DNA from 2 places in the Pseudarthrobacter sp. W1I19 genome. Region 1 is predicted to be linked to the other one. Evidence: riboswitches for the same ligand, from Rfam matches in the RefSeq annotation. Region 1 holds a riboswitch; the other holds the start of a gene.

What was found. Region 1 has a riboswitch for glycine ahead of gcvP (aminomethyl-transferring glycine dehydrogenase). Riboswitches for the same ligand answer to the same signal wherever they lie in the genome.
Region 2: it holds a riboswitch for glycine, as region 1 does, so the genes downstream of both, gcvP (aminomethyl-transferring glycine dehydrogenase) here and gcvP (aminomethyl-transferring glycine dehydrogenase) in region 1, are expected to answer to the same signal.

Annotation. Positions count from the first base shown of each region.
Region 1 is NZ_JAUSZR010000001.1:420,521-436,141, forward strand. Features, by position in the region: gene QF038_RS01890 (phosphotransferase) at 1-580, shown strand, start outside; gene QF038_RS01895 (PEP-utilizing enzyme) at 646-912, shown strand; gene QF038_RS01900 (hypothetical protein) at 912-1,517, shown strand; gene QF038_RS01905 (hypothetical protein) at 1,632-2,054, shown strand; gene QF038_RS01910 (DUF5655 domain-containing protein) at 2,118-2,474, opposite strand; gene QF038_RS22265 (DUF427 domain-containing protein) at 2,535-3,296, opposite strand; gene QF038_RS01925 (hypothetical protein) at 3,344-3,640, shown strand; gene QF038_RS01930 (helix-turn-helix transcriptional regulator) at 3,674-3,988, shown strand; gene QF038_RS01935 (SRPBCC domain-containing protein) at 3,985-4,392, shown strand; gene QF038_RS01940 (ester cyclase) at 4,507-4,932, shown strand; gene QF038_RS01945 (Na+/H+ antiporter) at 5,012-6,886, opposite strand; gene QF038_RS01950 (fumarylacetoacetate hydrolase family protein) at 7,043-8,236, opposite strand; gene QF038_RS01955 (aldehyde dehydrogenase (NADP(+))) at 8,233-9,717, opposite strand; gene QF038_RS01960 (enolase C-terminal domain-like protein) at 9,714-11,060, opposite strand; gene QF038_RS01965 (GntR family transcriptional regulator) at 11,211-11,936, opposite strand; gene QF038_RS01970 (MFS transporter) at 12,157-13,494, shown strand; glycine riboswitch at 13,682-13,779, shown strand; gene gcvP (aminomethyl-transferring glycine dehydrogenase) at 13,941-15,621, shown strand, end outside.
Region 2 is NZ_JAUSZR010000001.1:3,595,871-3,611,491, reverse strand. Features, by position in the region: gene QF038_RS16655 (nitrilase-related carbon-nitrogen hydrolase) at 1-461, opposite strand, end outside; gene QF038_RS16650 (Dps family protein) at 677-1,156, shown strand; gene QF038_RS16645 (MFS transporter) at 1,254-2,834, opposite strand; gene QF038_RS16640 (TetR/AcrR family transcriptional regulator) at 2,901-3,440, shown strand; glycine riboswitch at 3,535-3,633, shown strand; gene gcvP (aminomethyl-transferring glycine dehydrogenase) at 3,811-6,753, shown strand; gene gcvT (glycine cleavage system aminomethyltransferase GcvT) at 6,758-7,906, shown strand; gene gcvH (glycine cleavage system protein GcvH) at 8,366-8,749, shown strand; gene QF038_RS16620 (L-serine ammonia-lyase) at 8,793-10,190, shown strand; gene QF038_RS16615 (TspO/MBR family protein) at 10,222-10,767, opposite strand; gene QF038_RS16610 (peptidoglycan bridge formation glycyltransferase FemA/FemB family protein) at 10,894-12,027, shown strand; gene QF038_RS16605 (peptidoglycan bridge formation glycyltransferase FemA/FemB family protein) at 12,155-13,471, shown strand; gene QF038_RS16600 (threonine/serine exporter ThrE family protein) at 13,527-15,014, shown strand; gene QF038_RS16595 (siderophore-interacting protein) at 15,015-15,621, opposite strand, start outside.

The DNA of each region.
Region 1 (15,621 bases):
CGGAGCTGAATATGAGAGCGGTACTTACCTGCAAGCCGGGCATCTCCTGCGTACATTCCACGTCCAAACGGTACGGACGGACTCGCGGTATGAGGCGGCAGCTACGGAGAAAGCGATGGCCTGGCTGGAGACGCCCCACCGCATTGAAGAATCTGCGGCGGAGAAAGTGCGGGGCATACTCGCCGCATACCGTCCGGAACCGGTGCCGGTGGTGCCGACCCACGGTGACTGGCAACCACGCAACTGGCTCATGAACGGCAGTGAGTTAAGAGTCATAGACTTCGGCCGGTTTGAATTCAGGCCGGCCATCAGCGATTTCTGCCGCCTCGCTGTGCAGCAATGGCGGTCCGGTCCCGAGCTGGAAGCGGCCTTCTTTGAGGGATACGGTTCAGATCCGCGAGAGAGCAGGCTCTGGAATATAACACTGCTGCGTGAAGCCGTCTCCACTGCCGCCTGGGCTTTCCAGGTTGGCGACCACGAGTTCGAGAAACAGGGCCACCGGATGCTGGCTGATGCGCTCGCAAACTACAGAAGCAACTACCTCCCGGTACTGCCCGGCCGGCACGGTGATTTTGGCTGATGACTTACTTTGGAACCGGCGCCAGCCCAGGGACCGCCTGCGGTACGGCAAGGACGGTGCATAGCGTGGATGAATTTTCGACAGTGATGCCCGGCGACATCCTTGTCTGCCGGACCACTGACCCTGCCTGGACACCGCTGTTCGGGCTGGCCGCTGCAATTGTCACGGAAACAGGCGGCATGCTTTCGCACGCCGCTATCGTGGCTCGCGAATATGGCATTCCCGCTGTTTTAGGTGTGGCCGGCGCCCTTAACCTTTTCCCGGCCGGAACCACCATCGTGGTCGACGGAACCCAGGGAACCGTCACCGAACCGCCGGCAAAGGATCCGTGATGAGCTCGGACCAGCCCACAATGCTGCTCACCCTCCACTCCATCAGGCTCCTCGGCTTCGCCGACGCTGGGGCAGTTGCGAAAAGGTTCGGCCAGGATCCGCAACAAGTCGAACGTCTTCTCATCGAAGCCGGCCTGAGGGGGTGGGCCGTACGCTCCTCGTTCGGGGACTCGCGGGGATGGTCGCTGACGGTCGCCGGAAGGGCGGAAAATGAACGGCTCCTGGCCGAGGAACTTGAAGTGGCGGGTGCACGTGCCGCGGTCACCTCCGTGCACGCGGAGTTTGTGCCCCTGAACACGGATATTGTCGCCGCCTGCAGCCAGCTTCAGCTCGACCGGCTGTTCCAGGACAACCAGCCAGATCAAGGGCTGGACCACAGGAAGCATCAAACTTTTACCGACGCCGTGACATCCTTCCGCGGACTGGAAACCCGTCTGGCTGGAGCGTTGCCGCGGTTTGGCGGATACGCGCAACGCCTCGACCAGGCGGTGGCGAATGCAGCCACAGAAGCAACCTGGTTGATCGCCACAGACCGTGATTCCTTTCATCGCATTTGGTTCGAGTTCCACGAGGACCTGATCGCCACTCTCGGCATACAGCGATAAATACCGCACCCCGACTGACCGGAAAGGGTTATTGGGTTCCTCAAGAACGTGGAATAGTGCGATAAATAACCGGGGGTAAAAATGACGATAAACAGGTGTTTGCGGAATGTTGCAGTGGCGGCTTTTCTTGTGGCTGCTCCGGTCACGGGATGTGAAGCCAAAGAGCAGCCGGGAGGCGAGAACTTACAGGAATTCAGGTCCATGGATGAGGCTTACATGGCCGTCGATGGTGCGCTGGCCTGCGAAGCTGATCCTGTTGGTGATCCAATTGTGCCAATGGGCGATGACATCAGGCTGGCCTCGGCGCAGAAATTGTGCTTTGAAAAGGTCCAGATAGACCTTTTTGTAAATGAGAAAACATTTCGCGAAACCTATCAGATCTTGTCTGACTCCAACCAAGGCAAAATCCATCTCGTCCATGGGAAGAATTGGATGGTTGTCGACTTCACTGAAATAGCAACGGGCCAACCGTCAACGAGGGACATCGGACGCCTGGTCAAGGAGCTCAATGGTGAGTACGTCATCGCCGGCTCTTAGTGGAACTGAGCCAATCAGCTTGAGGAAAGCGACGATGCCGGCGCTTACGAAGCAGCCAACTGGTCACCGTTGCTTCCGGCCCCAGGCGGCTGAATCTTCAAACCAGCCGAGGGCGGCCACAGACTCAATGTCGGCCGGGGTGCGCACTTCCACTTGGTGGGTGTACTTGTCATGACGAAACGGGATGACATCACGGACGAAGGAGCCGTGGTGCTCATCCCACATGTCCATGGTCAGCAGTGCTTTGGTCTTCGTGATGGGGGTGAGCCACGTGAACTTCCGCGCCGCCCCGTAACTCACCTGGGTTCTTGAAAACTCTTCGACGATGTCGTCACCCAGCCCGGACATCCGCGCTGAAAGCGCATCATAGATCTCCGTGAGCGCGCCGGGGAAAAGCTGCTGTGCATCCACAGTCACCATGGTGGCCTACTTGCCCTGACGACGGCGGGAGGTTCCGCCGTCGTCCGTTGCTTTCTGTTCTTAAGCCTCGATGGTGACCCCGCGCCAGAACGCGATCCGGTCCTCGATCTGCTTTGCCCGCGGCTTTGTTGCCGGGTAGTACCAGGCCGCGTCCACGTTCAGCTTTCCGTCCACTTCGAGCGTGTGATAGCTGGCCTTGCCCTTCCAGGGGCAGATGGAGTAGAGGTCGCTGTCCCTGAGGTAGTCGGCGTTCACGGCGTCGCGCGGGAAGTAGTGGTTGCCTTCCACCACCACGGTGTCCGTGGATTCGGCGATGACTTTTCCGTTCCAGATAGCCCTGGCCATAAGGTTCCCTTCGGTAAGCCCCGCCGCGTTCAAAGGCGGCGCGGGTCGTAGGGATACCAACGGCATGGCGGACAGGAATGTTCCCGGGCGGCCTTGAAGAAAGCGTTCGACGGCGGTGCTACCGCGGGCTCTTGTCGATGACCAGAACCTGTTCCCGTCAGGATCAGCGAGCACAATGAAGTCCGGGTCCTCCGGATACAGGTCCCAGTCCACGCGCTGGGCGCCGAGCGAGACCAGCCGTTCCACCTCGGCAGACTGGTCATCCGCGTACAAGTCCAAGTGGATCCGCGGGTGTTCCTGGACGGGCGTCCCGCTCCGCATCAGTGACAGTTGCGCTCCAGGTCCCGACGCCGGCGCAAGGGTCACCCACGTCTCGTCGCCTTGCTCCCGCGGGACATAGCCCAGGGCTGCGTGCCAGAAACTGGTGGCGGTGGCAACGTCGTTGACGCCGAGGACAATGGTTCCGATAGTCAACATCCGCCCAGCCTAATCCCGGCCGCTCCAGCCCGGCTAGACTCGCCTGCATGGGGGAAAACAATGCTGCCGAGCAGCCGAACACGCCAAAAAGAGTCAATGTCCGTGCCGCCGTCGTGCCTCTTGCAGGCTTCGCCGCGGTGCTGGCAGGCGGGCTCATCGCCTTCCTGAACAGGGATTACGTGGGCTGGTTCGCGTACGCACCGCTCAGCAATTCGCCGTTCAGCGGAAACGGCATCGCCTTTATCACCCAGGGAACCCAGATCGGCCTGGCAATCGCCGTGGTGGGCCTGCTCCTGCTCGCGTTCTGGGCGGGGCACAGGATCGGCCGGAGAAGCCATCGCTAGATATGTCGGAAAATTCCGACATATACTGGTGCGGTGCTTCCTGATGTGTTCGGCGCTGTCTCCAACCCGGCACGGCGGGTGATCCTCGACGAGCTCCGCCAGGGTCCCCGGACAGCGGGCGAGCTCACCGGGCTGCTGAACCTCAGCCGTTCGGCAGCATCCGAACACTTGGCCGTCCTCCGGGAGGCCGGGCTGGTCCGCGAGGAGCGGCACGGCCGCAACCGGCTGTACCACCTCCAGCCGCAGGGCCTGGCCGAGGTGGGCGGTTGGGTGAAGCACTTCGAGCACTACTGGAACCGGCGCCTCGACGCGCTGGCAGAACTTCTGGACGAGGAGAAACCGTCATGACCGAGAATGCCATCCGGCTCGAACGCCGCTATTCACACCCGGCGGAATCCGTGTGGGCTGCGCTGACTACTCCTGAACTGCTGGCCCGCTGGTGGGCGCCGGGCGATATCGCACCGGTCGTCGGCCACCGCTTCACCATGGACATGGGCTCGTGGGGGCAACAGCAGTGCGAAGTCCTCACCGTGTATCCCGGCACGTCCATCAGCTTCCTCTTCTCCGAAGGCATGCTGGACACCACCATTACCTGGCGGCTCGAGGCGGTGGAAGGTGGCACCATCCTCCACCACGAATACGCCGGCTTCCGCCTCGACACGTCCATGGGCAAGCAGGCCATCGAAGGCATGGGCAACGGCTGGCCCGGCCTGCTGGAACAGATTGACGGAGTGCTCGCCGGCGTCTCCTGACCTCCTACCGGAATGCCCACAGGGGACTAAAATGGGCCCTCCACGGCACGCTTGGAACTCCGCCACCTGATTCCGTCCGAGTGCGAAACTCCGTGTACAAAGGGGAGGCCTGCCGTGGAAACTGACGACAACAAAGAGCTCGTGCGCCGCTTCTACGCCCAGATCGACGCCGGGAATATCGACGCGATGGATGAACTGGTTGCGGAAGATTATCTCGACCATCACCCGCCATTCCCGGGATTGCCGGCAGGACGCGAAGGACTGAAACAGGCGTTCCGCATTTTCATGACGGCTACGCCTGGCGTCCATGAGATTGAGGACCAGGTTGCAGAAGGGGACAAGGTGGTGACCAGGTTGACAGCTACCGGGCGGCATGTGGGCGAGCTTCCCGGACCGCTGCCTCCCACCGGCGCCCAGCTGCGGGAGACTGCAGTGGCCATCCATCGGATCCAGAACGGGAAGATCGTGGAGCACTGGTCTGACCGGGACGATCTTGGGCTGATGCAGCAGCTCGGCGTAATCCAATTGCCCGGGGCTTAGCCCCCTGAAACTTCAGGTAACCGCACGACGGCGGGACCTCGCCGTCGTTCCCTCACCCGCGCTGCACCTCAGCAGGCAGTCACCCCAGCAGGTCGTCCTGGTAGCACCAGCGCCAGTCCTCGCCCGGCTCGATGCTCCGCATAACCTGGTGTCCCGTCGCTTGGAAGTGCTTGGAAGCGTGGGTTCCAGGCGAGGAATCGCAGCACCCCACCTGCCCGCAGGCCAGGCACATCCGCAGGTGCACAGTGGTGGTGCCTTCCCGCAGGCAGTCCTCGCAGTACGCGTCGCGCGGCGCCTCAACGAGCGGGGCCTGCTCGAGGTGCCCGCACACGCCGCCAGGCCGCGCGATCCCTTCCCCGCCGCCCTCGCCGGACGCATCCACCTCGTCCAGCGCCACATCCAGCATCGATTCCTCAACATCCAGCCGCTCCAGGACATCGCTGAGGACCTCCTGCGCGTACTCGCCGCCGCGCCGCAGCTCCAGCACCTTGGCCCGTTCGGCCTCCAGCATGGCAAGCCGCAGCCGGGCATAACGCTCGCTGGGCGTAGCCGTCTCCGCCGACGGCCGGCCCAGCCGTTCCCACGCCGCCAGCCCCCGCTCCTGCGTTCGCCGCTTCAGCATGGCCACCACCTCCGGCGGGTCGTCGTCTGTCCGCAATTCCTGCAGCCGGGTCACGCCGGCAGCGGTGGCGAGCTGCATCAGCGACGCCTTGTTCAAAGCATCCTCGCGCTGGTCCGGACCCTGGACCCGCAACAGGCGGACCAGCGCCGGAAGGGTGAAGCCTTGCAGCGTCAGCGTGCCGCCCACCACCACGAGGGCAGCGAGGATCAGCACCGAACGGTGCTCCAGGTCCTCAGGCAGCACCAGCACCGCGGCCAGGGTGACCACTCCACGCATCCCAGCCCAGGAGACAATCGCAGGAAACTGCCACGGCGGGGACGGATCGCTGCGCCGCACGGCCGGAATCAGGCGGGGCAGATAGGTGGCCGGGAACACCCACACCGGCCGGAGCACCAGAACCGCCAGCAGGATCACGGCGCAACCAGCCCAGATCCGGCCGGCACCCAGGGAATCGTCCTGGACGCCCTCGATGATGGTCCGGACCTGGAGTCCGATCAGCAGGAACACCGAATTTTCCAGCAGGAACTGCACGGTGTTCCAGTTGCTGCGCTGGCTCAGCCGGGCGGCACCGTTGGGCATGGACGGCGCCTTCGTGCCCATCACCAAGCCAGTAACTACGACGGCGAGTACCCCGGAGGCGTGCATGGCCTCCGCCGGCAGGTACGCCACAAAGGGGGCCGCGAGAGATGTTGACGTGTTGATCGCGACGTTCCTGATGCGTTTGCGCAGCATGGTCAGCACGTAGGCCGCGGCCAGGCCCACCACCAGCCCGCCGCCCACGGCGAGCAGGAAGTCCCCGGCGATCCCCGCCGCGGACACCGACCCCGAAATGGCCGCGATCGCTGCCCGAAGGCAAATCAACGCCGTGGCGTCGTTGACCAGGGATTCGCCCTCCAGGATGGTGACAATCCTGCGCGGCATCCCCACCTTCCGGGCGATGGACGTCGCGGCCACTGCATCCGGCGGCGCCAGGACCGCACCCAGGGCGATCGCTGCGGCCAGCGGGATCTCCGGGAACAGCCACCAGACCACCAGGCCCACCGTGATGGTCCCGAAGATCACGTAGCCCACCGAGAGCAGCCCGATGGCCCGGCGGTTGGAACCGAAATCGAACAGCGACGTCCGCAGCGCCGCGGCGTACAGCAGCGGCGGCAAAAGGCCCACGAGGACCAGTTCAGGGTTCAGTTCAATGTCCGGAACAAACGGGAGGAAGGAGCCGATCACGCCGGCCAGCACCAGCAGCAGAGGAACCGAAATGTTCAGCTTCCGGCCCAGCGCGCTTCCGGCGCATACCACCGCAACGAGAACCAGAAGTCCCAGGGCGATCTCCATTCGGCCATTGTCTCAGGCCCTGCCAAGGGTGTCCCCGCGGGCGCTGCCCTTAACTCGTAGGGGACAGGACGACGGCGGGGCGTCCCGCCGTCGTCCTGTCCCCTAAAGCGCGCAGCCGCGCCAGGCAAGCAGTGACGCGTGCCTCGCGCCTGGCGCTTAGCGCGCCGCGCCGGCACCGGCCAGCAGGCGCTGCTGATGCAGGTATTCGAACAGTTGCCGAAGCCCGAAAGACCATTCCGGCAGATCTTCAGCCCGGCCCACCTGGTTGACAAGCGCACCAAGGTGGCGGCTGCGGATGGTCACGGTGTCGCCCATTCTGTGGGTGAAACCCTGCCCCGGCTCGTCCCGGTCCTGCGTGGGGGCAAAAAGGGTGCCGGTGTACAGCGCAAAGCCGTCCGGGTACTGGTGGTGGCGTCCGCGGGTTGCGGCCACCAGTTCCTCGAACGGCCGGCTGATCCGGGCAACGGAATTGCGGCCCTCCAGCACATAGCCGTCGTCCCTGCCCTCCACCCGCAGCAGGATCTCCTCGTCACGCAAAGTGTCCAGCGTAAATCCTCCGTCGAACAGCCGGATGAAAGGACCCAGTGCACTGGACGCATTGTTGTCCTTCGCCTTGCCCAGCAGCAGTGCGCTGCGGCCTTCAACATCGCGCAGGTTGACGTCGTTGCCCAAAGTCGCACCCACCACAGAGCCCGCGGACGTGGCCACGAGCACCAGCTCGGGTTCCGGGTTGTTCCAGCGGGAAAACGAGGGAATCCCCACCTGCGCGCCGAGCCCCACCGAGGACAGCACCGGGGCCTTGGTGAACACTTCAGGGTCCGGCCCGATACCCACCTCGAGATACTGCGACCACAGCCCCTCGGCGATAAGCACCTTCTTGGCCTCGGCGGCTTCCGGGGAGCCCGGCCGGATGGACGCGATGCTGCCGCCCAGCGCCTTCGCCACCAGCTCACGGGTCTGTTGGGCCTTGCTGGCGTCGCCGCCGCAGCGCTCCTCGATGACGCGTTCGACCATGCTGTCCACAAACGTCACGCCGCAGGCCTTGATGACCTGCAGGTCCACCGGCGCCAGCAGGTGCGGCCGGGTGGTGTCGCGGGCCAGTGACGCCCCGATGATCTCGGAAACCGACCATTGCGGCGAGGCCATTGCGGCCCGGACATCCGCCACCAGGCCGGGACGTTCGAGAAGTTCCGAAACCGTCCCGGCGAGGGACTGGAGGCTGTACACGTCCTGGCCCTGAAGGGCGACGACGCGCGGGCCGGACGCTTGGGGGTCCCAAATCCGGCCGATGAGGAGCGCGGAGTCCGCGTCCTCGGGGAGCACGGAACTGAAGTCCTTCAATGTGTTCACTTCACCTCACCGGCCCGCGTTCCGGAGTCAGTCCCCGGCCGCCGCCATTCGCCGTCGACGCGCTGCGGCACCCGCCAGGGGTTGGCGTCCTGCAAGGGCTCGGGCAGCCGCTCCACGGGAAAGGACTGGTAGGCAACAGGGCGCAGGAAACGCCGGATGGCGGCCGTCCCCACCGAGGTGGTGTTGGACGAGGTGGCAGGGTAGGGCCCGCCGTGGTGCTGGGCGTAACTGACGGTGACGCCCGTGGGCCAGCCGTTCCACAGGACCCGGCCACTGATGTCGGTGAGCCGTTCGGCCAGGTCCGCGACGTCGTCGTCCGCTTCCGCCTGCAGGGTTGTGGTGAGCTGCCCCTCCAGGAGGCCCGCCAGGGCCGGAAGTTCTGACTCGTCCCCGTACTCCACCATGAGGCTGGCCGGCCCGAACATCTCCTGCCGCAGGATGGACGGATCCTCGCGGACCGCGGCCGCCGAGGTGCGCAGCACGGTAGGCGCCGGGCACTCCGCGAAATCGCCCTCCACCAGCACGTCCACACCCTTCGTGGCGCGCAGGCCGCGCACGGCACCGGTGAAGCCCTCGTGCAGGCGCTCACTGAGCAGTGGTGCCGGAGTGAATCCTGCCAGCGCCTGCTCCAGGCGGGTCCGGACTGCATCCGAGTGCCCGCGGGGAACGAACAGCAGCCCCGGCTTGGTGCAGAACTGGCCCATTCCCAGGGTGAAGGAGTTGGCGTACCCGCCGATGATCTCGCCGGCACGGGCATTCCAGGCCTTGCCGGTGACAAAGACGGCGTTGATGCCCCCAAGTTCGCCGAAGAACGGAATGGGTTCGGGCCGGGCGGCGGCACGGTTGAACAAAGCGCGGCCGCCCGCCGTCGAGCCGGTAAAGCCGATGGCTTTGACCAGGGGGTGGTCAACGAGTGCCTCGGCGGCGGCCCGCCCGGTGACCAGGGAGAAGAGGCCCGACGGCGCCCCGGCGGCATCGAGGGCGGCCACCACTGTCTCCGCGGTGCGCAGCGCAAGCTGCAGGTGGCCGTCGTGCGCCTTGTGCACCACGGCGCACCCGGCGGCAAGCGCCGAGGCGCTGTCCCCGCCCATCACGCTGAAGGCAAAGGGGAAGTTGGAGGCGCCGAAAACGCCCACGACGCCGAGTGGCACGTTATAGCGGCGCAGGTCCGGCCGCGGGCCCATGCCCCATTCCTGGTCGGCGTGGTCAATGGTGGCGTCAAAGTGCTCGCCGTTACGGATCTCGTCGGCGAAGAGGCCCAGCTGGAAGGTGCTGCGCTTCAGCTCGCCGCGGAGCCGCGCCTCGGCGAGGTGCGTTTCCTTCGCTGCGAGGGCCACGAGCACATCGGCGTCCTTTTCCAGCCCGGCCGCGACGGCATCGAGCCAACCCGCGCGGGTGGAGGGATCCGCGGTCCGCGCCTTCTCGAAGGCGGCGTGCGCTGCGTCGACGGAGGCCCGCAGCCCAGCGGCACTGGTGGTCATCGAGCCCCACCCGCCTGTGCCAGTTGGGCTCCGGTGACTGCGGCGCGGCCGCCTACTTCCACCCAGCCTGCTCCGGCCGGGAATTCCCACCGGGCCCGGGAGGCGGCCAGCATCTCGGCGCCGGTTCCGGGCAGCTGCGGGGCACCGTAGCGGCCGTTGATGATGCGGACGGGCTCGGCGAAATGCTCGTGCAGGTGGTCCACGTATTCAATCATCCGGCCGTCCTGGCTGCCGGTGATGGCGGCGTAGTCGAAGAAGGAGAAGTGCTGCACCAGTTCGCAGAGGCCCACTCCGCCGGCATGCGGGCAGACCGGGACGCCGAACTTGGCGGCGAGCAGCAGGTTGGCGATGTTCTCGTTGACACCGCCTACCCGGGTGGAATCCAGCTGCAGAACGTCAATGGCGCCGGCCTGCAGCAGTTGCTTGAAGACGATCCGGCTGGCGACTGCCTCACCGGTGGCCACCCGGACCGGGGAGACGCCCTTGCGGATTTCGGCATGGCCCAGGATGTCGTCAGTGCTGGTGGGTTCTTCAATCCAGTACGGGTTGAACTGGGCCAGCTGGTTTACCCATTCGATCGCCTCGGACACCTCCCACCGCTGGTTCGCGTCAATGGCGATGGGAAGCCCGCCCACGGCTTCCCGGGCCAGGGCCATCCGGCGGCGGTCATCGTTGATGTCCCCGCCCACCTTGAGCTTGATCATGGAAAAGCCGTCAGCGGCGGCCTGCTTGCTGAGCCGGACCAGCTTTTCGTCGCTGTAGCCCAGCCAGCCGGGTGAGGTGGTGTAGGCCGGGTAGCCGTCCGCCTTGAGTTCGGTGATGCGCGCCGCCTTGCCGTCTTCGCCCGCCCGCAGGATGTCCAGTGCCTGCTGCGGGTTGAGGGCGTCGCGGATATGGGTGAAATCGACCACGTCCACAACCTCTTCGGCCGGCATCTCGCTGAGCAGGAGCCACAGCGGCTTGTTTTCCCGCCGGGCCCGGATGTCCCAGAGCGCACTGATCAGGGCACCGGCCGCCATCTGGGTGACGCCCTTCTCCGGCCCGAGCCAGCGCAGCTGTGAATCGTGGATGAGCCGTCTGGACGCACCGCCGAGGTCGTAGATCAGCTCGCCTATGTCACGGCCCTGCAGGAGCGTGGCATAGGCATCGATGGCGTGGGTGATGACCTCGTTGCCGCGGCCGCAGCTGAACACAAACCCGTGGCCTTCGTCACCCGCGTCAGTGCGGATCACCACGTAGGCGGCGGAGTAGTCGGGGTCCACGTTGACCGCGTCTGAGCCATCAAGTTCCAGGGACGTGGGGAAACGGACGTCCTGGGTGCGGATGGAAGTAATGGAAGGCATGCTGTGCTTCTCTCTGCGTTGGGAGGAGTGTGGGGCAGTTCCTATATGAATTCTCATAATCATATAGGAATAGTGATGTGGATCAAGTACCTGCCCGGTCTGACGGCAAAAAGAAGCCCGGCGCAAGGCCGGGCTTCCTGGTGAATGGGACTAGACGATGCGGGTCCTGGGGGGACCGCCTTCCTCAAGGGGTTCCAGATCCACTGCTCCCTCGAATGCCTGTGCGAAGCGCGTAAACGAATTCCTGATGTGCAGGGCCATCGCCGCCTCCGCTTCCTCCGGCCGGCAGGCCTGGATGGCCTCCCGTACTGCCGAGTGCTCGGCCATGGTGCTCGCGCCGTCGACGTCCGCGGGGTAGAGGCGGAAGGTGTGCAGGTGGCAGTGCGTCTGGGCGAAGGCGTGGCGCACTACGGGATTTCCTGCTGCAGCCAGGATGGTGTCGTGGAAGCGGGTGTCGTGGGCCACCAGGTCCTGCCGCAGGTCCCCGCCGGCCTGGATGACGCCCTGGAAAGCCGACAGTTCCTTCTCCAGTGAGCGGGCAGGATTGGCGAGCCGGTCCACCGCCGCGGCCCGGGCTGCCCACGGTTCAACCAGCAGCCGGAATTCGAAAAGGGAGCGCAGTTCATCCAGGCCCAGCAGGGGAGTGGTGCTGTATCCCCGCCCAGGCGTGTAGACCACCAGATTGTCGCCCTCCAGCCGCTGCAGCACTTCCCGGACAGGAGTTTGGGAAACGCCCATGCTGCGCGAGACGGCGTCGATGTTGATTCGCGTGCCGGGCTCGATCTCACCGTTGAGGATCGAGGCCCGCATGGCCGCATAGACGTCCATCACAGCCGCCTTGGAGCGGGCGGGATCGGACGATTGACGTGGTGGCACGCTTCTTTACCTCTTTGCATGGTGACTGGAGTTGCTGTGGGAATCATAAGCCACAGGCGCCAAAGCGCCTTGGGAAAGAGTTTCTGCGCCAGGGGGTTGTCCTGGATCACTATCCATATATGATTAATAGCATTCCTATATGATTGTCCTTCAAAAACTGCGCCCAGCCACTCCCGATGACACTGCGCGCAAAGCCCGCCCTTACGTCAAAGGAGACCGTATGACTGCCATCAGCAGTAGGCTTGCCCCTAAAACTTCCCCAAAGGCTCCCCGCGCCATGACCCGCAAACGCTGGATGATCATCTGGCTCGCCTTCATCGGCCTCAGCATCAACTACCTCGACCGGTCCAGCCTCAGCGTTGCCCTGCCGTTTATGGGCAAGGACTTCGAACTTTCCGCTACCCAGCAGGGCCTGATCTTCGCGGCCTTCTTCTGGGCTTACGACTTCTGCCAGCTGGCCGCGGGCTGGTACGTGGACAAGGTGGGCCCACGCAGGTCCTTCTCCCTGGCAGCCGTATGGTGGTCCATCTTCACCATGGCTACCGCCGCGGCCACGAGTTTCTGGTCCCTGTTCGCGGCCCGGTTTCTGCTCGGAGTAGGCGAAAGCCCCGCCCCGAGTACCGCGGCCAAAGTGGTGGCCACCTGGTTCCCGGTCCGCGAGCGGGCGTTTGCCACCAGCATCTGGGACTCCGGATCCCGCGTGGGTGCAGTGATCGCCCTGCCCATCGTCACCCTGATTGTTGCCTTCACCTCGTGGCATGCCGTGTTCATCATCATCGGCGTTGCGGGCCTTATCTGGGCCGCCGTGTGGTGGAAGGTCTACCGGAGCCCCGAGGAGCACCCGACGGCGGACGCCGCCGAAGTTGCCTACATCCAGGACGGCGGTGCGCGCAGCGCAGCCAATGACGACGAGGGTGCCGCAAAGCTTCCCTGGCGGGCACTGTTCAAGTACCGGACCATCCTGAGCATGATGTTCGGCTTCTTCTGCCTCAACAGCGCCATCTACTTCTTCATCACCTTCTTCCCGAGCTACCTGGTCAAGGAGCGCGGTTTCGACCTGCTCAAGCTGGGCTTCTTCGGCGCCATCCCCGGGATCTGCGCCGTGCTGTTCGGCTGGCTCGCCGGCTATGTAGCCGACCGCGCCGTCCAGCGGGGCGTATCGGTGACGCGGGTCCGCAAGACCGCCATCGCCGGTGGCCTCGCCGGCGGTTCCGTCATCATGTTTGCCGCGCTGGTACCCGAGGCCTGGATGGCCCTGGCCCTGCTGTCCGTGGCATACTCCAGCCTGACCGTCGCAGCCACCGGCATCTGGTCGCTTCCGGCCGACGTTGCCCCCAGCTCCCGCCACGTCGGATCCATCGGTGGACTGCAGAACTTCGCCTCCAACCTGGCCGGCATCTTCACGCCCATCCTCGTCGGCGTCCTTGTGGACCAGACCGGCTCCTTCGTGGCGCCGCTGGCCGTCATCGGGGCGGTGGCCCTGATCGGTGCCGCCAACTACTTGTTCGTCATGGGCAAGATCGAACCGCTGAAGGTGGCCGAACCCGCCAACGTGTGACGTTCCCTTGAGTACGGAGCCCCGGCCAGTTACCCGGCCGGGGCTTCCGCTCGTATCGGCTCAAGGGAGCGCGCGACGGCGGGAGGTGGCGCCATCGTCTGCCCGCCTGAAACCGGCCCTCGTTTTGCATCCCGCCCCAACGTCCTGTAATCTGTGAGCCGTGTCACCCACCAGTGGCACGTGCTTATGATCTGCGGCGGGAGAGTCCTGCCGGTACGTTCTGCAGGCGCCGTAGGAGCAAATCCTCCCCAGGAATCTCTCAGGCCCACGTACCGCCGCGGCAAGGCAACTCTGGAAAGCAGTCCGGGCAACCGGGCTCACCGACGGTGCAAGCGGCGCCCTGCGAAACGGCAGGACAACGCAAAACTCTCAGGTCCAATACAGAGCGGGGAGGAACCCGAATCAACGTGGTGCTCCGGCACCACCTGAATTATGGAGTTCCTCTTATGACGGTTCAGTCGTCCCCCACCACCTTCGCAGACCGCCATATCGGCGCGCGCCGCCAGTCCGACATCGACACCATGCTCAAGGCCGTCGGCTACGACAGCGTTGATGGCCTCGTTGACAGCGCCGTGCCCGATTCCATCCGCCAGGATAAGCCGCTCACCCTCGAGAGCGCGCTGAGCGAAGTCGAGGTCCTCGCCGAGCTCCGCAAGCTGGCCGGCAAAAACAAGATGGCCGTGCAGATGATCGGCCAGGGCTACTACGACACCGTGACCCCGCCGGTGATCCGCCGCAACATCCTCGAAGCCCCCGCCTGGTACACCGCCTACACCCCCTACCAGCCCGAAATCTCCCAGGGCCGGCTCGAGGCGCTGCTGAACTTCCAGACCATGGTGCAGGACCTCACGGCACTTCCCGTGGCCAACGCCTCCTTGCTCGACGAAGCCACCGCCGTGGCCGAGGCCGTGCTCCTGATGCGCCGGGCCAACAAGAACAAGACCGCGAAGGACGGCAAGACCGTCCTGGACGCCGACCTCCTCCCGCAGACCATCGCCATCGTGCTGGGCCGCGCCGAAGCCCTCGGCTTCGAGGTGGAAATCGCTGATCTCACGGGCGGCCTGCCCGACGGCGACATCAACGGCGTGGTCCTCCAGCAGCCTGGCGTTTCCGGCCGGGTCTGGGACCAGTCCGCCGTCATCGCCGAGGCCAAGGACCGCGGTGCGCTGGTCACCGTCGCAGCCGACCTGCTTGCCCTCACTTTGATCACTCCGCCGGGCGAGCAGGGCGCGGATATCGCCGTCGGCTCCACCCAGCGCTTTGGCGTGCCGCTGTTCTTTGGGGGACCCCACGCCGCTTACATGGCGGTCCGCGACGGCATGGAGCGGACGCTCCCCGGCCGCATCGTGGGCGTCTCCAAGGACAATGCCGGCGTCCCCGCATACCGCCTGGCCCTGCAGACCCGCGAGCAGCACATCCGGCGCGAGAAGGCCACCTCCAACATCTGCACTGCGCAGGCGCTGCTGGCCATCGTCTCCTCCTTCTACGCGGTCTACCACGGCCCCGACGGCCTGAAGGCGATCGCCGAAACCGTCCACAACAACGCCCGTGCCCTGGCCACCACGCTTAAGATCGCCGGCCGCGAACTGGTGTCCGACACCTTCTTCGACACCATCACCGTCCGCGTCCCCGGCAAAGCCGCCAAAGTGATCACCGCCGCCGAAGCCAGCGGCATCAACCTGCGCCTCATCGATGCGGACACAGTTGGCGTGTCAGTCGATGAAACCACGACGCCGGAGGTCCTCTCCGCGGTTGTCATCGCCTTTGGCGCCGGTCCCGTGGCTGAGGCTGCCGGATTTGAGCTGCCGGAGCCGGTGCTGCGCACCTCCACCTACCTGCAGCACCCGGTGTTCAACACCCACCGCTCCGAGACCCAGCTGCTGCGCTACATCCGCCGCCTCTCCGACCGGGACCTGGCGCTGGACCGCACCATGATCCCGCTGGGCTCCTGCACCATGAAGCTGAACGCCACAGCGGAGATGGAAGCCATTTCCTGGCCCGAGTTCGCCTCGATCCATCCCTTTGCTCCTGATTCCCAGACTGCCGGCTGGCGTGAACTGATCTCCGGGCTGGAAGCGGACCTCGCCGAGATCACCGGGTACGACCAGGTGTCCATCCAGCCCAACG
Region 2 (15,621 bases), 3.2 Mb from region 1:
AGCTTATGCGTCCTTGCCAGGAGCTCGCCGGCCGGGGAGACCAGGATGGCGGTGTTCAGTCCCAGGCCGTCGTCCTGGCCGTCCGGGTTCTCCGCACGCTGGTACAGGGACGCGTGGACGGATACCCCGTGGCGGCGGGCAGCTTCGGCAGCGAAGCGGAAGGTGGGGCCGGTCAGCAGGTCTTCGGCAATATCCGAGGGTCGGGTCCTGGTGGGTCCCTCGGAGGGGTCATTGTGCGGGCGGGTATCCGCGGGGTAGCGCGAAAGTGTCAACTCTGGCAGGAAGACCACGGAGGCTCCCAGCCGGGCTGCCCGGCCAATGCCCTCGTCCAGTTCAGCCTCGAGGACGGCGCTGTCCGCGTGCCACCGGTGCTGGACCACGCCGACGCGCAGGGCGGGCCGGGCGGACTGCGTTGTCCGGGCCAGGGAAGCGGGTGCGCCGAGGCAGGAAATTTCAATCATGTTTGCTACTCCAGTGAGACGATGGTCACTAAATGAATGACGTTCATTTAGTATGCGGTGCCGCGGCCGCGGATGCAAGGGAAAATATGAATCACGTTCTTTTATGTCGCTCCGCGCAGGGTTAGTAAGCTCACTGAGAAATTGCTGCAGCGTCCACTGCCTGCACCGTGAAGGGCTGATAGCGTCAGGATTACTGGACCAATCGAGGAGGACGCATGAAAGCTTCACCGACACTGACCAACAACCTTCAGGCTGTGCTCGTGGACCTGATCGAACTGCACATCCAGGGCAAGCAGGCACACTGGAATATCGTGGGAACCAACTTCCGCGACCTCCACCTGCAATTGGACGAAATCGTCGACGCCGCCCGCCAGTTCGCTGACGATGCGGCCGAACGGATGCGGGCACTGCATGCCCTTCCGGACGGGCGCAGCTCCACCGTGGCTGAATCCACCAGCCTCGCTCCTTTTCCGGAGGGCCTCATCAACACCAAGGACGCGATTGAGCGCATCGTGGCCGCCCTTGAGGCGGCCGTGGGCACCATGCGCAAGGTCCATGACGAAGTGGACGAGGAAGACCCAACGTCTGCCGACCTCCTGCACGAATTCATCGCCAAGCTCGAGCAGTTCGCGTGGATGGTCAACGCCGAGACCCTGAAGGCCACAGCCAGCGTTACGGCGCCCGACTCAAAGTAGTCCACCTCGGCCTGCAAAGCATTCAGCGCCCGGTGCCGGACTTCGAAGTCCGGCACCGGGCGCTGCTTTTGGCCCGCCCCATGCCAGCATGCTGCCCCTAGCCGGCCTTGGGCACTTTCCGCAGGACGACGGCGGCAAGTACTGCCGCCGTCGCCATCAGTACCAGTCCGATCGCCGCGGTGACATGCACCCCTGAATCGAAGGCGGCGCCGGCAGCCTGCCGCAGGGCGTCGGCCATCGGAGCGGGCAGTCCGGCCGCCAGTTCCATGGCTCCGGCAAGGGTCTGCCCGGCATGTGCAGCGCCCTGGCCACCGGCGGCCTCCGCGATGCCGGCGGGCAGCTGCAGGTTGTGCTGGTAGGAGGCTGTGAGGATGGAGCCCAGCACCGCCGTGCCGAGCAGTGCGCCAACCTCGTATCCCGTTTCCGAAATCGCCGACGCGGCTCCGGACTTCTCTGCCGGAACACTGCCGAGGATGAGGTCGTTGGAGATGGTCTCCGCCGTCCCCACGCCCAGTGCCAGGACCAGCAGGGCTGCCAGCAGGAGCGCCGGCCCGTTGGAGTGGCTGCCGAACGTCACCATGCTGTACCCGGCAGCGCTCATGGCGAGACCGGCGCCCACCACGAAGCCAGGGCGGATCTTCCGGACCAGCGGCACCACCGCGAGGCCCGCCACCACGGTGGCCACGAGGGCCGGAATCATGGCCACTCCTGCGGCCGAAGGGGACATGCCTTCAAGGAGCTGGAGGTGCTGGGCCAGGAAGAGGATAAAGCCGTTGAAGGAGAACAGGGCCAGGATGTTCGCCGTGATGGCCATGCTGAATACCCGGTTCCGGAACAGCGACATGTCCAGCAGGGGACTGTCCAGCCGGTGTTGGCGGCGGACAAAGGCGGCGCCCATGGCCAGCCCGAAGGCGATGCTTCCCAGGGCCAAAGGGTTTGGTCCTTCGGTGGCGTACTCCTTGATGCCGTACACCACCGGCACCATGGTCAGCAGTGAAAGCAGGATGCTCGGAGCATCCACCCTGCCCGGCTTGGGGTCGCGGGACTCCGGAATGAACGCCGGGCCAAAGGCCAGCAGCGGAAGCATGATGGGCACGGCCACCAGGAGGACCGCTCCCCACCAGAACTGTTCCACCAGCCAGCCGCCGAAGATCGGTCCCAGGGCGGCGCCGCCGGAAAACCCGGCGGCCCAGATGGCGATGGCGAGCCGGCGGCGGTTGGGGTCCGGGAAGATGTTGCGGATCAGGGACAGCGTGGAGGGCATCAGCATCGCTCCGAAGAACCCCAGCGCGGCGCGGCCTGCGATCAGCCAGCCGGCGCTGGGAGCGAATGCCGTTGCGGCTGACACTGCGGCGAAGCCGATGCTGCCGATGATCAGTAACCGGCGCCGCCCGATCCGGTCACCCAGGCTTCCCATGGCAACCAGCAGCCCGGCCAGGACCAGCGGGTAGGCGTCCACAATCCACAGCAGTTCGACACCCGAGGTGTCCAGTGCCCGCGCTATCGCGGGCAGCGCGAACGTCAGTGCCGTGTTGTCGACGGCCACCAGGAGTACCGGGAACATCAGCAGTCCCAGTGCGAGCCAGTCGCGCCCGGTGCCCCGGGGCGATGCAGGTGCCTGGCTCGCTGTTGCGTTCAGGCGGTAGTGGTTCTGCTGCGCGGAGGAGGAAGCGGTCATCGTCTAACTGTACCGTCCGGACGGTACAGTTAAGAAACCCGTTCCAGGCAATGCATGATAGGAACCATGGCCAGAAAACCCGTGGCGCGGGATGCAGTCCTCGACGCCTTTGAAGAACTCCTGATTGACGTGGGGGAACGTGCCGCCACCCTGGATGCCGTGGCGAAACGGGCAGGCGTCTCCAAGGGCGGGCTGCTGTACCACTTCCCCAACAAGGAAACGCTGATCGCGGCCACCCTTGAGCGGCTGGACCGCCTGGCGGGGGAGGACCTCGACGCCATGGCGGCGGCACCGGAAGGGGCGGCTGCCTATTTCATTCGGTCATCGCTCTGGTCCGACACCCCCATGGACCGGTCCTTCGTCGCCGCCACGCGCCTGGCTGAAGTGGCCCACGAGGAAGCCCGCCGCCGCTTCGCTGCCATCCAGCACCAGTGGCTGGAGCTCATCGGCGAAGATGTGGGCCCGGCCATGGCAAAAGCTGTGCTTTACATGGGGGACGGGCTGTACTTCAACGCCATGTGGGAGAGTGGGCCGTCCGGAAAGGCCGGAAGCCGGGAGGCCGATGTGAAGGAACTGCTGGCCGCCGTCGAGCGGCTGCGGGGCTAGCCGTTCATTTGCCCCGGGGGCAGTGCCATAGGAGAATTGGTGCATGTGCCGGCCGTTGCGGCCGCCAGCAAAAACAACCTAATTGAATAGCCTTTGATCTGCGGCGGGAGAGTTCTGCCAGAAGGTACAAGCAGGCGCCGTAGGAGCAATACCTCCCCAGGAATCTCACAGGCCCATGTACCGCCGCGGCGAGGCACCTCTGGAAAGCAGCACGCTGTCCGCCCCGGGAGACCGTCCCGAATCCTGGACTGCTGTGCTCACCGACGGTGCAAGCGGGACCGGCGCAAGCAGGGAACGCGGAAACTCTCAGGTCCAGTTACAGAGCGGGGAGGACCCGAATCGATGTGGCGTACCCTGCGCCGCCTTATGTATGGAGTTCCTCGTGACTGCTATCTCGTCCGCCTCCCCAGCCTCCGCCCTTCCAGCCCCGGCCATTCCCGCCACTGCTCCGGCTGCCACCTTCGTTGACCGGCACATCGGCGCCCGCCGCCAGGCCGACGTCGACACCATGCTTAAAGCCGTGGGCTACGACAGCGTGGATGCGCTGGTTGACAGCGCCGTGCCCAAGGACATCCGCCAGGATTCGGCACTGGAGCTGGCCGGCGCACTGAGCGAAGTCGAGGCGCTCGCTGAGCTGCGCAGGCTGGCGGCGAAGAACAAAACCGCTGTGCAGATGATCGGCCAGGGCTACTACGACACCGTGACCCCGCCGGTGATCCGCCGCAACATCCTTGAGGGCCCGGCGTGGTACACCGCGTACACGCCCTACCAGCCCGAGATCTCCCAGGGCCGCCTCGAAGCACTGCTGAATTTCCAGTCCATGGTCGAGGACCTGGTGGGGCTGCCCATCGCCAATGCTTCCCTGCTGGATGAAGCCACCGCCGTGGCCGAGGCCGTGCTGATGATGCGCCGGGCCAACAAGAACGCAGCCGCCCGGGACGGCAAGACGGTGCTGGATGCGGACTGCCTGCCGCAGACCATCGCCATCGTCAAGGGCCGTGCCGAGGCGCTCGGCTTCGAGGTGGAGGTCGCTGACCTCGCCCAGGGACTGCCCGACGGCGCTATCAACGGTGTTGTCCTCCAGCAGCCCGGCGTTTCCGGCCGGGTCTGGGACCAGTCCGCCGTCATCGCCGAGGCGAAGGAACGCGGCGCGCTGGTCACCGTCGCAGCCGACCTCCTGGCACTCACCCTCATCACGCCTCCCGGCGAGCAGGGCGCGGACATCGCCGTTGGCTCAGCCCAGCGTTTTGGCGTCCCGTTGTTCTACGGCGGCCCGCATGCCGCCTACATGGCGGTACAGAAGGGCCTGGAACGCTCCATGCCCGGCCGCCTGGTGGGGGTCTCCAAGGACAACGCCGGAGTGCCCGCCTACCGTCTGGCCCTCCAAACCCGTGAGCAGCACATCCGCCGCGAGAAGGCCACCTCCAACATCTGCACCGCCCAGGCCCTGCTGGCGATCGTTGCCTCGATGTACGCGGTGTACCACGGCCCGGAGGGCCTGAAGGCGATCGCCCGGTCCGCGCACACCCACGCCAAGACCCTCGCGGCGTCCCTCAAAGCCGCCGGCTTCGACGTGCTGCAGACCAGCTTCTTCGATACCGTCACGGTCTCCGTTCCCGGCCAGGCCGCGGGCATTGTCGCCGCCGCCGAAGCCAAGGGCATCAACCTGCGCAGCATTGACGCGGACACGGTGGGCTTCTCCACCGATGAAACGACGACGCCGGCAATCGTCGCCGGGGTGCTGGAAGCTTTTGGCGCCTCCGCGGTTGAAGCCGAGGGTGACGCTTTCGCCCTGGACGCCGCCGTCGAACGTTCCTCCGACTTCCTGCAGCACCCGGTGTTCAACACCCACCGGTCCGAGACCCAGCTGCTGCGCTACATCCGGAAGCTTAGCGACCGGGACCTGGCCCTGGACCGCACCATGATCCCGCTGGGTTCCTGCACCATGAAGCTGAACGCCACCGCCGAGATGGAAGCCATCTCCTGGCCCGAATTCGCCTCCATCCACCCGTTCGCCCCCGACTCCCAGACCGAAGGCTGGCGCGAGCTGATTGCCGATCTGGAAGCACAGCTGACCGAAATCACCGGGTATGACCAGGTGTCCATCCAGCCCAACGCCGGTTCACAGGGCGAGCTCGCCGGCCTGCTTGCCATCCGCGGCTACCACCACTCCCGGGGCGACCAGCAGCGCAACATCTGCCTGATCCCGGCCTCGGCACACGGCACGAACGCCGCGTCGGCTGTGCTGGCGGGCATGAAGGTTGTTGTGGTGGCCACAGCGCCGGATGGCACCATCGACCACACCGACCTGTACGCCAAGATCGAGGCCCACAAGGAGGCCCTGTCCTGCATCATGATCACCTACCCCTCCACTCACGGTGTGTATGACGCCGACGTGCGGGAAGTCTGCGACGCTGTCCACGCCGCTGGCGGCCAGGTGTACATCGACGGGGCCAACCTCAACGCCCTGGTGGGGCTGGCACAGCCGGGCAAGTTCGGCGGCGATGTCTCGCACCTGAACCTGCACAAGACCTTCTGCATCCCGCACGGCGGCGGCGGACCCGGCGTGGGACCGGTTGCTGCCAAGGCGCACCTGGCACCGTTTATGCCCGGCAATGCTGCAACGTGGACCGAGGGAAACGACGTGCCGATCTCAGCGTCCAAGTATGGCTCAGCCGGCGTGCTGCCCATCTCCTGGGCCTACGTGAAGCTGATGGGCGGCCAGGGCCTCACCGAGGCCACTAAGTCCGCCCTGCTCGCCGCGAACTACGTCGCCGCCCGGCTGAACGACTTCTTCCCGGTCCTGTACACCGGTGAAGGCGGACTGGTAGCGCACGAGTGCATCCTGGACCTGCGCGAGCTGACTGCGAAGACCGGCGTCACCGCGGAGGACGTGGCCAAGCGCCTCATCGACTACGGCTTCCACGCACCCACCCTGGCGTTCCCCGTTGCGGGCACCCTAATGGTGGAACCCACCGAATCCGAGGACCTCGGCGAGATCGACCGGTTTATCGAGGCCATGATCTCCATCCGTGCCGAAATCGACCAGGTGGCGAACGGCGAGTTCTCAGTCGCGGACAGCCCGCTGCGCAACGCCCCGCACACCGCGGCCGCCGCCATCAGCAGCGACTGGGACCGCGCCTACCCGCGCGAGCAGGCAGTGTTCCCGGTGAAATCGCTCAGGCAGGACAAGTACTTCCCGCCGGTGGGCCGCATCGACGGGGCAGCCGGAGACCGCAACCTGATCTGCTCCTGCCCGCCGCTTTCCGAGTTCGAGGTTTCGACAAGCTCAACCACCGGCTCGGAAGGCTGACCGCATGAGTGAGAAGTACACCGCTCTTTACGCGGAGCACAAGAAGCTGGGTGCCTCCTTTACCGACTTCGGCGGCTGGCAGATGCCACTGAAGTACACCTCCGAGCTCGCCGAGCACCATGCCGTCCGCAAGAGCGCCGGGCTGTTCGACCTTTCCCACATGGGCGAGGTCTGGGTCACCGGGCCGGAGGCCGCCGCGTTCCTGGACTACGCCCTGGTGGGAAAAATTTCCGCTATGCCCGTGGGCAAAGCCAAATACTCGCTGATCTGCAACGAGGACGGCGGCATCATCGACGACCTCATCACCTACCGGCGGCCACTGGCTGCCGACGGCACCGACGTCTTCCTGGTGGTCCCCAATGCCGGCAATGCCGCCGTGGTGGCCGCTGAACTGGCCAAGCGGGCTGCCGGGTTCGACGTGCAGGTGGACGACGCTTCCGATACCACTTCGCTGATCGCGGTGCAGGGCCCCAAGGCGCAGGAGCTGCTGCTCCGCCTGGTTCCGGCCGCCCACCACGGCCTCGTGGCGGAACTGAAGTACTACGCCGCCGTCGAGGTCCCCTTCCTGGTGGGCGGCGCAGGGCTGGCCCTGCTGCTCGCCCGGACCGGCTACACCGGCGAAGACGGTTTCGAGATCTTTGTGTCCAACGACGACGCCCCCGGGCTTTGGCAGTCGCTTGTTGCCATCGCCGACGACGGGGAGCTGACGCCCGCGGGCCTGGCTTCCCGCGACTCCCTCCGGCTCGAAGCGGGGATGCCCCTTTACGGCAATGAACTGTCGCTGCAGGGCGACCCGTTCGCAGCAGGCCTGGGACCCGTCGTCGCCCTGTCCAAGGAAGGCGACTTCGTGGGCAAGGCCGCCCTGGCAGCCAAAAAGGAAGCGGGCGCCGGCTCCACCGCCGGGCGCAGGCTCGTCGGGCTCAAGGGATTGGGCCGCCGCGCCGGCCGAGCCCACTACCCGGTCCTCAAGGACGGCAGCGTCGTCGGCGAGGTCACCTCCGGCCAGCCCTCGCCCACCCTCGGCTACCCCATAGCCATGGCATACGTCGACGTCGAGTTCACCCAGCCCGGCACGGCACTGGACATCGATCTCCGCGGCAAGGCAGAGCCCTTCGGAGTCGTCGACCTCCCGTTCTACAAGCGCTCCCTGTAACCACGCGCTTGTTCACCTTTGGCCCGTCGGGTCCGGCCTCCTCTGCGTGCTCGGTCGCGAAGACGCCCGCTGGGCGGACGTGACGCTCCCTTAGACGCACGCTGCCGGAGGCCGCACCCGAAGGGGCCCCGCCGGTCACCAATTCGGTGGTTGAGCCTGTCGAAACCCGGGGGACGATCGACTCACCAACTTGGGCGGTTAAATCCCTCGAAACCCACGGGTTGTCGCTCCGGGCCCGTGGTTGCGCTGGTCGGTAACAGGAGCCTGCGGCACTCTGGCGACGTGTTTGTTTTTCTTGGGACTGTTGGCCTCGAAAACTGAACCTGTTTTGGCGGCTGTGGGGATTCCGGAAGCGTACGTCAGAGGCGAGGAACGAGCCAGTACGCGGAGGAATCCGCACAGCCGCACCCAACCCAGCCACAAGAGTTTTCGAACAAACAAGCAAAAGGAAAAACACACATGGCTAAAGTTGCCGCTGACCTGCAGTACTCCGACGAGCACGAGTGGATGGCCCGGGAGGGTGGGAACCTGGTTTCGATCGGGATTTCCGCTGTCGCTACGGATGCCCTCGGCGACATCGTCTACGTGGACTTGCCCGAGGTGGGTGCCACGGTGACTGCGGGGGAGACGTGTGGTGAAGTGGAGTCCACGAAGTCGGTCTCCGATTTGTACTCACCAGTGACGGGTGAGGTGGTGGAGATCAATACTGGAGTTGTGGATGATCCCGCGCTGATCAACAACGATCCGTATGGCGCCGGCTGGCTCTTCAAGGTAGCTGCCGAGTCCGAAGGACCCCTGTTGTCCGCGCAGGAGTACGCCTCCAAAAATGGCGGGGACCTTTAAGTTCCGCCGAGCAGCACCAAACCTCTATTAAGGATTTACGCACATGGCTGTTGGTGTCTTTGATCTCTTCTCCATCGGGATCGGGCCTTCGAGTTCGCACACCGTAGGGCCGATGCGGGCTGCGGCCGTCTTCGCCGAGGAGCTGAAGTCCTCCGGAGCGCTGGACCGAGTGGCGTCGCTGCGGGTGGACCTTTATGGTTCGCTCGCGGCGACCGGCCACGGGCACGGCACCATGACCGCGATCCTGCTGGGACTGGAGGGCTTCCATCCGGAGCTGATCCTGCCGGACGAGGTGGAGGAACGGCTGAGCGCGATTGCCGAAACCGGAATCCTGAAACTGGCCGGTGAGGTGCCCCTGCCGTATGGGGTGAAGGACATGGTGCTGCGGCCGCTGACCATACTGCCGCGGCACACTAACGGCATGACCTTCACCATCTTCGACGCCGAGGACGAGATCCTGCACACCGCCACGTTCTTCTCCGTGGGCGGCGGCTTCATCGTCCGGGAAGGCGAGGAGGACGCTGCACGGCAACAGCTGGAGGAGTCCAAGAAAGAACTTCCGCTGCCGTTCCGGACCGCCGCGGAACTTTTGGGGCGCTGCCAGTCCAAAGGACTTTCCATTGCCGACATCATGCTGGTCAACGAGAAGGCCTCCCGCTCGGAAGAGGACATCCGCGAGGGCCTGCTGCACATCTGGTCGGTGATGGAGGACTGCGTGCAGGTGTCCCTGAAGCGTGAAGGGCTGCTGCCCGGGGGACTGAAGGTCCGCCGTCGTGCGCCTGACTGGCATGACCGGCTGCTGAAGGAAGACAAGGACCGGGACCCGAAGTATTGGCAGGAGTGGGTTAACTTGATCGCCCTGGCCGTCAACGAGGAAAACGCGTCCGGCGGCCGGGTGGTCACCGCCCCCACCAACGGCGCGGCCGGGATCATCCCGGCGGTGCTGTACTACGCACTGCATTATGCCCCCGGGATGGAGAATGCCACCCAGGAGGACCGCGACGACGTCGTGGTGAAGTTCCTGCTCACCGCGGGCGCCGTCGGGGTGCTCTACAAGGAGCAGGCGTCTATCTCCGGGGCTGAGGTGGGCTGCCAGGGCGAGGTAGGATCGGCGTCGTCCATGGCAGCGGCCGGACTGGCCGAGGTGATGGGCGGAACACCCGCCCAGGTGGAAAACGCGGCCGAGATCGCGATGGAACACAACCTGGGCCTGACCTGCGACCCGATCGGCGGCCTGGTCCAGGTGCCCTGCATCGAACGCAACGCAATCGCCGCGGCCAAGGCCATCAACGCCGCGAAGATGGCGCTGTGGGGTGACGGTTCGCACCGCGTCTCGCTCGATGAGGTCATTGTGACCATGCGCGAGACCGGCAAGGACATGAGCTCCAAATACAAGGAAACCGCCATGGGCGGCCTGGCTGTCAATGTGGCCGTGTGTTAGCGGGGCTTGAAAGCGACAGGTGGACCGCCGGTCAGTTGTTGAGGGCGGCCCACCCGTTCAGCGTTGTGGCGAACACCAGCCAGGACACGTACGGCAGCAGAAGCAGGCCTGCCGTGCGGCTGATGGGGCCGAAGGCCAGCACGGTAACCGCGACGGCGGCGATCAGGGCAATGATGATGCCCAGGGCCAGCCACAGGGCAGCTCCGCCGATGGCGGGGTAGAGGCCGAAGAACACGGGCGTCCACGCAAGGTTCAAGGCAAGCTGGAGGCCGTATAACCCCAATGCGCGCGGGGTGCCGGGTTCCTGCTCGCGCCATACCAGCCATGCGGCCACGGCCATCCCGGCGTAGAGAAAAGTCCAGACCGGGCCGAACACCCAGTCCGGCGGTGACCAGGGCGCCTTGTCCGCGGCGGCGTACCAGCCTGTCACGTTATTGAAGGTGGCGAGTGAGCCGAGACCCGCAACAAGGAACGATGCAGCCAGGAAGGCAACCAACAGCAGGACTTGTCTGCTGACGCCCGGCCGGTCCTGATTTTTCCGCGGGGATGGCTCCAACTGTCCGGCATACGGCTGCATGCCCCCAACCCTCGTCAAGAGCCTTGCTGGAGTCAAGGCAACAGGCCCGTTCCCAGCTTCGATATACGGCTCGAGTCCGTCCTGCTGAAAAGCCGCGGCGCCGCCAGGCTTTAGACTTGAGGCTGCATGTCCGCACGCAGCCACGAGTACAGAACCGCGCACAACCCCCGATTGGACACGGCCCCTTTGCGAGAATTCACCGCACGTTTTGCCACAGCCGAGGAAATTGAAAACTGGGACAAGCACGTCACGGCCAACCCGAACGGCGGCAATATGCTGCAGTCCGCCGCGTACGCCACGGTAAAAAACGGCGCTGGCTGGAAAGTCCGGTTCCTGGTGCTGGAAACCCCTGGCTCTGCCAGCTACAACCTGGTACTGGAGAAAAAGTTTCCGGTCATGGGCCGGCTCTGGTACCTCATCAAGGGCCCTGACCTGGCAGCTGCCGGGGACCTCAAGGCGGCGCTGGAAGCCTGCGCAGCCTTTGTCCGCGACAGGAAGCTGAACGTCTTCACCATCAAGATCGAACCGGACGTCGTGGACTCCGCTGATGCCCAGGCCCAACTGGCCGCCGCCGGCCTGGTGAAGGCACCCAACATCCAGTCCAACGACTCCACCGCATTGCTGGACATTTCCGGCGCCGAAGAAACAGTCTTCAAAGCCATCTCCTCCCGGGCCCGCAATGCCATCCGCCGTGCTGAACGGGAAGGCTGCGAGGTGCTCCGGAAAGAACCCGGCCCCGAAACCTACCGCGCGCTCTATGACCTCATGGCGGACACCGTGAAAGCCAAGGGCTCCATGCCCCTGCGCGGTTACAAGTACTACGCTGCGTTCTGGGACGAATTCTGCAGCCGCGGCCAGGGCAACTTCTTCTTCGTATACGAGGACGGCAAACCCAGCGTGGGCGCCTTCGTGATCAATTACGGCGCCAAGGCAACGTACAAGGACGGCGGTTCCACCCAGAACCGCAAACAGTACGGCGATTCGCACCTGGTTCAGTGGGCAGCCATCCGGCGGATGCAGGAACTTGGCTGCACCGAATACGACTTCTGCGGAACACCGCCGGCCGCCCGGATCAAGGACAAGAGCCACAACCTGTATGGCATGGGGATGTTCAAGACCAGCTTCACCAAAACCGTCACGGATTTTGTGGGCTGCCACGACTACATCCTTGCCCCGCTCCGCCACCGACTCTGGGTCAACGGCGCAGAAAAGGTCTTCCGCCGGATTGAAACGGCACGGACCGGCCAGCAGTTCTACTGACCGCAGCCCCGGCGCAGGCTTAGCCAGCAGGCTGAAACCCCGGACTGTAAACAAGGCCGCGCCCGCATACCCGCCCCTGATCCAGCGGCTTACCTGTTGGCCGCACACCCGTGAATAAGGAAATCCCTTGAATCCAGTCACCACCGGCACCGATCTTGAATTTGCCATCCTCAACGACCCCGAGTTCGAGGCCTTTGCGGCTAAGCACCCGCAGAACAGCTTCCTCCAGTCCGTCGACTTCGCCCGTTTCCAGCGCGCCCGCGGCCAGCAGGTGGAGCTCTTCGGCATCCGGCGCGGCGGCGAACTGGTGGCCGCCGGGAAGCTGAACTACACCACCACCCGCCTGGGGTACACCGTGTGTGAATGCGCCAAGGGCCCCCTGATGGACTACACGGACCTCGAACTGGTGCGTGACGTCGTCGGACTCCTCCGCGGGCGCGCCGCCGGGCGCAAAGCCGCGGAACTGCGGATTTCCCCCAACCTGAAGTACATCGCCCGTGACGAGGACGGTGCAGAGCACCCGGAGGTTGAGGACAACCGCCCGCTGGTGTCACGGCTGTCCGGCCTGGGCTTCCAGCACCAGGGTCTGGACATGAACTTTGTCAACGTGAACTGGATGTTCATCAAGGACCTGACCGGAATCAAGGACGCCGAAGAGCTCATCATGGGCACCAGCTACCGGACCCGCAAGGCCATCCGGAAAGCGGAGAAAAACGGTGTTTTCCTGGAACAGGCCACGCTGGAAACCCTCGACGACTTCTACGGCGCACTGAGCAAGGCCGGGGATGAAAAGGGGTTCGTCTACCGCGAACGCGGCTACTACGAGCACCTGCTCCGCACCACCTCCCCGGAATTCACCAAACTCATGATGGCCAAAATCGATATCCCGGCCTACCGGAAATCCATCACGGAACGGATGGCGGCCGAAGCCGCTACCGCCGCCGAGTTGCGCCGCGAGGTGGAAGAGACCGGCAGCAAGAAAAAGGCGAACCGGCTCAAGGTGGTCCAGGACCTCGTGGACAGTTACGAGCGGAGCCTTAGGGACATCGAGCGGTTCCCCGACTCCGTGGGTGTTGCCACAGTGGCCGCCATCCACTTCGTCTGCTACGGGGACGAGGTGGTGTGCGTGATCGGCGGCACCGTGCAGGACTACATCTACTTCAACGGGGCCACCTCGCTCTATTGGGGAATGATGCTGCACGCGCTGGAAAAGGGGTACATTCGGTACAACTTCTACGGAACGTTCGGCATCTCCGGGCAGGACGAGGAAGGCCACGGCGGGTACGAATTCAAGAAGGGGTTCGGCGGAGAAGTGGTCCAGCTGGTGGGTGACTTCGTGATGCCGGTCCGGCCAGCCGTCTTCCACGCAAACCGCCTGGCCCGGGCAGCGGTGGCCGCCGCCCGCACAGCGTTGGGCAAGCTGCCCCTGAGGCGTTCAGCCTGAAAGACTGGTCACAACAGCGCACTGGGACACCGCGCCGCACTGGGAGGAGGCAACAATGACTGACCGGCCCGAGTACCCCGGGCGCAGGCCGCGGACGGACGGCTTGCCCAAAACCGAACCACTGACCCCCTCCCAGGTGCGCCAGAACGCCGCCGCGAAAAGAATGCTGCGGCGCCTGGTCCAGGGTGAAAGCCCGCCCACCGCCCCCTTGAGCATCGTGGACCGGCTCACAGGCAGCCCGTATGCCAACCCGATGATCCAGGTGGGCGGCGTCGACACCTCTGCCCGCAAGACCCTCGACTTTGTCCTGCACCTGGCCGAGACCATGTTCCGCTATGGAGCCGGTGCACTGGAGGTGGAAACCAGCATCATCGCCGTCACCGCAGCGCTGGGACTGAAGAACATCGAAGTGGACATCACCAACCAGTCCGTCGGCATCAACTACGCTCCCAAGGACCAGACACCGATCGCGCTGCTGCGCGTGGTCCGCTCCTGGACCAACAACTACGCGGGCCTGGCCAAGGTCCACCAGCTCGTCACGGATATCGTGGCGGGGGGAGTGGGCCGTGACGAAGCCATCCGCCGGCTGGATGAGGCCATCACCAGCCCCAAGCCGTTCCCGCGATGGCTGGTCACGGTGGCGTTCGGAACCTTCGCGGCGGTCTTTGTGGGCGTCCTGGGCGGCGGGCCGGTGTCCTCGGCCATCGCCTTTGTGGCCAACATCGGCATCAGCCTGCTGGCCCGCCAGCTGGGCCGGTGGCGGGTGCCGGACTTCTTCATCACCGCCAGCTGTTCATTTGTGGTGACACAGCTGGCGCTGGTGCTGTGGCAGTTCGGGCTGACAACATCGCCGGCCATCGTGGTGGTGGGCGGCATCCTCCTGCTTCTGCCCACGGGACGCCTCGTCTCCTCGGTGCAGGATGCGATCAACGGCTTCCCCGTCACCGCTGCGGGACGGTTCCTGTCAACGCTGCTGACGTTCGGCGCCATCGTGGCGGGCATCGCCGTCGCCTTTGTGGTGGGAGAGCTGACGGGCATGCAGCGCATCGACGTCACGGAGACGTTCCCGCCCGCCTACGACCTCTGGGTCCTGGTGCTCTTCGTGGCGGTGGCCGTGATGGCCATCGGGATTACGGAACAGACCACCTGGAAGCTGCTGCTGCCCACGGCGGGGGTGGGAGTGGCGGGCTACTTCGTCCTGCTCGCAGCGAACCAGCTGGGAGTCGGGGACCGGTTCTCGCCCGCGCTGGCCGCCGTGGTGATCGGCCTGCTGGCCCGCGTGGTTGCCCTGCGGATGGGGGCACCGCAGCTTGTGGTGGCCGTGCCGGCAGCTTTGATCCTGCTGCCGGGCCTGACCATCTTCCGGTCCATGTATGTGCTCACCATCGAGGAAGCCGAGATCCTCCTCGGCGCCGGCGGGATGCTCAACGCCGGTGCGATCGTCCTGGGGACGGCGGGCGGGATCGTCCTCGGCGACACGCTTGCCCGGCCGCTGACCCGGAGCCTGGCGAGCAACGAGCGGCGCCGCGCCCGCCGCCGCTGACTAGATCTGGCCGACCGGCAGCTTCTTCTCCGCCTGGAACACGTCCTCCACCCGGCCCTTGGCCCAGTAGCCGGAGAGCGAGACCTGCTTGCGGTCCAGGCCGCGCTGCTTGAAAAAGACGTCGCGCAGGGCTTTCATGTAGCCACGCTCGCCATGGGCGAACACGTCCACGCGGCCGGCAGGCCACGCGGCCTCCGCCACGGCCTCGACCAGGAGGTTGCTGTCGCCGGCGGGGACGCCGTTGCGGGTGAGCCAGCGCAGTTCCAATCCCGCCGGGGCAGCGATGGGTTGGATGTCGGCGTCGGAATCCACCTCAAGGAAGGCCAGGCCGGCGGCTTCCGCCGGCAGCGACTCGATGACTGCCGCGATGGCCGGCAGCGCAGCCTCGTCCCCGGCGAAAAGGTACCAGTCCGCATCGGGTGCGGGATTGTAGGCACCACCCGGGCCGGTGAACGTCAAGACGTCGCCCGGCTGTGCCTGCGCCGCCCACGGACCTGCCAGGCCCTCGTCGCCGTGCACCACAAAGTCGATGGCCAGTTCGCGGGCCGTCTCATCCACCCAGCGGACGGTATACGTGCGGGTGAACGGCCATTGTTCGCGCGGCATG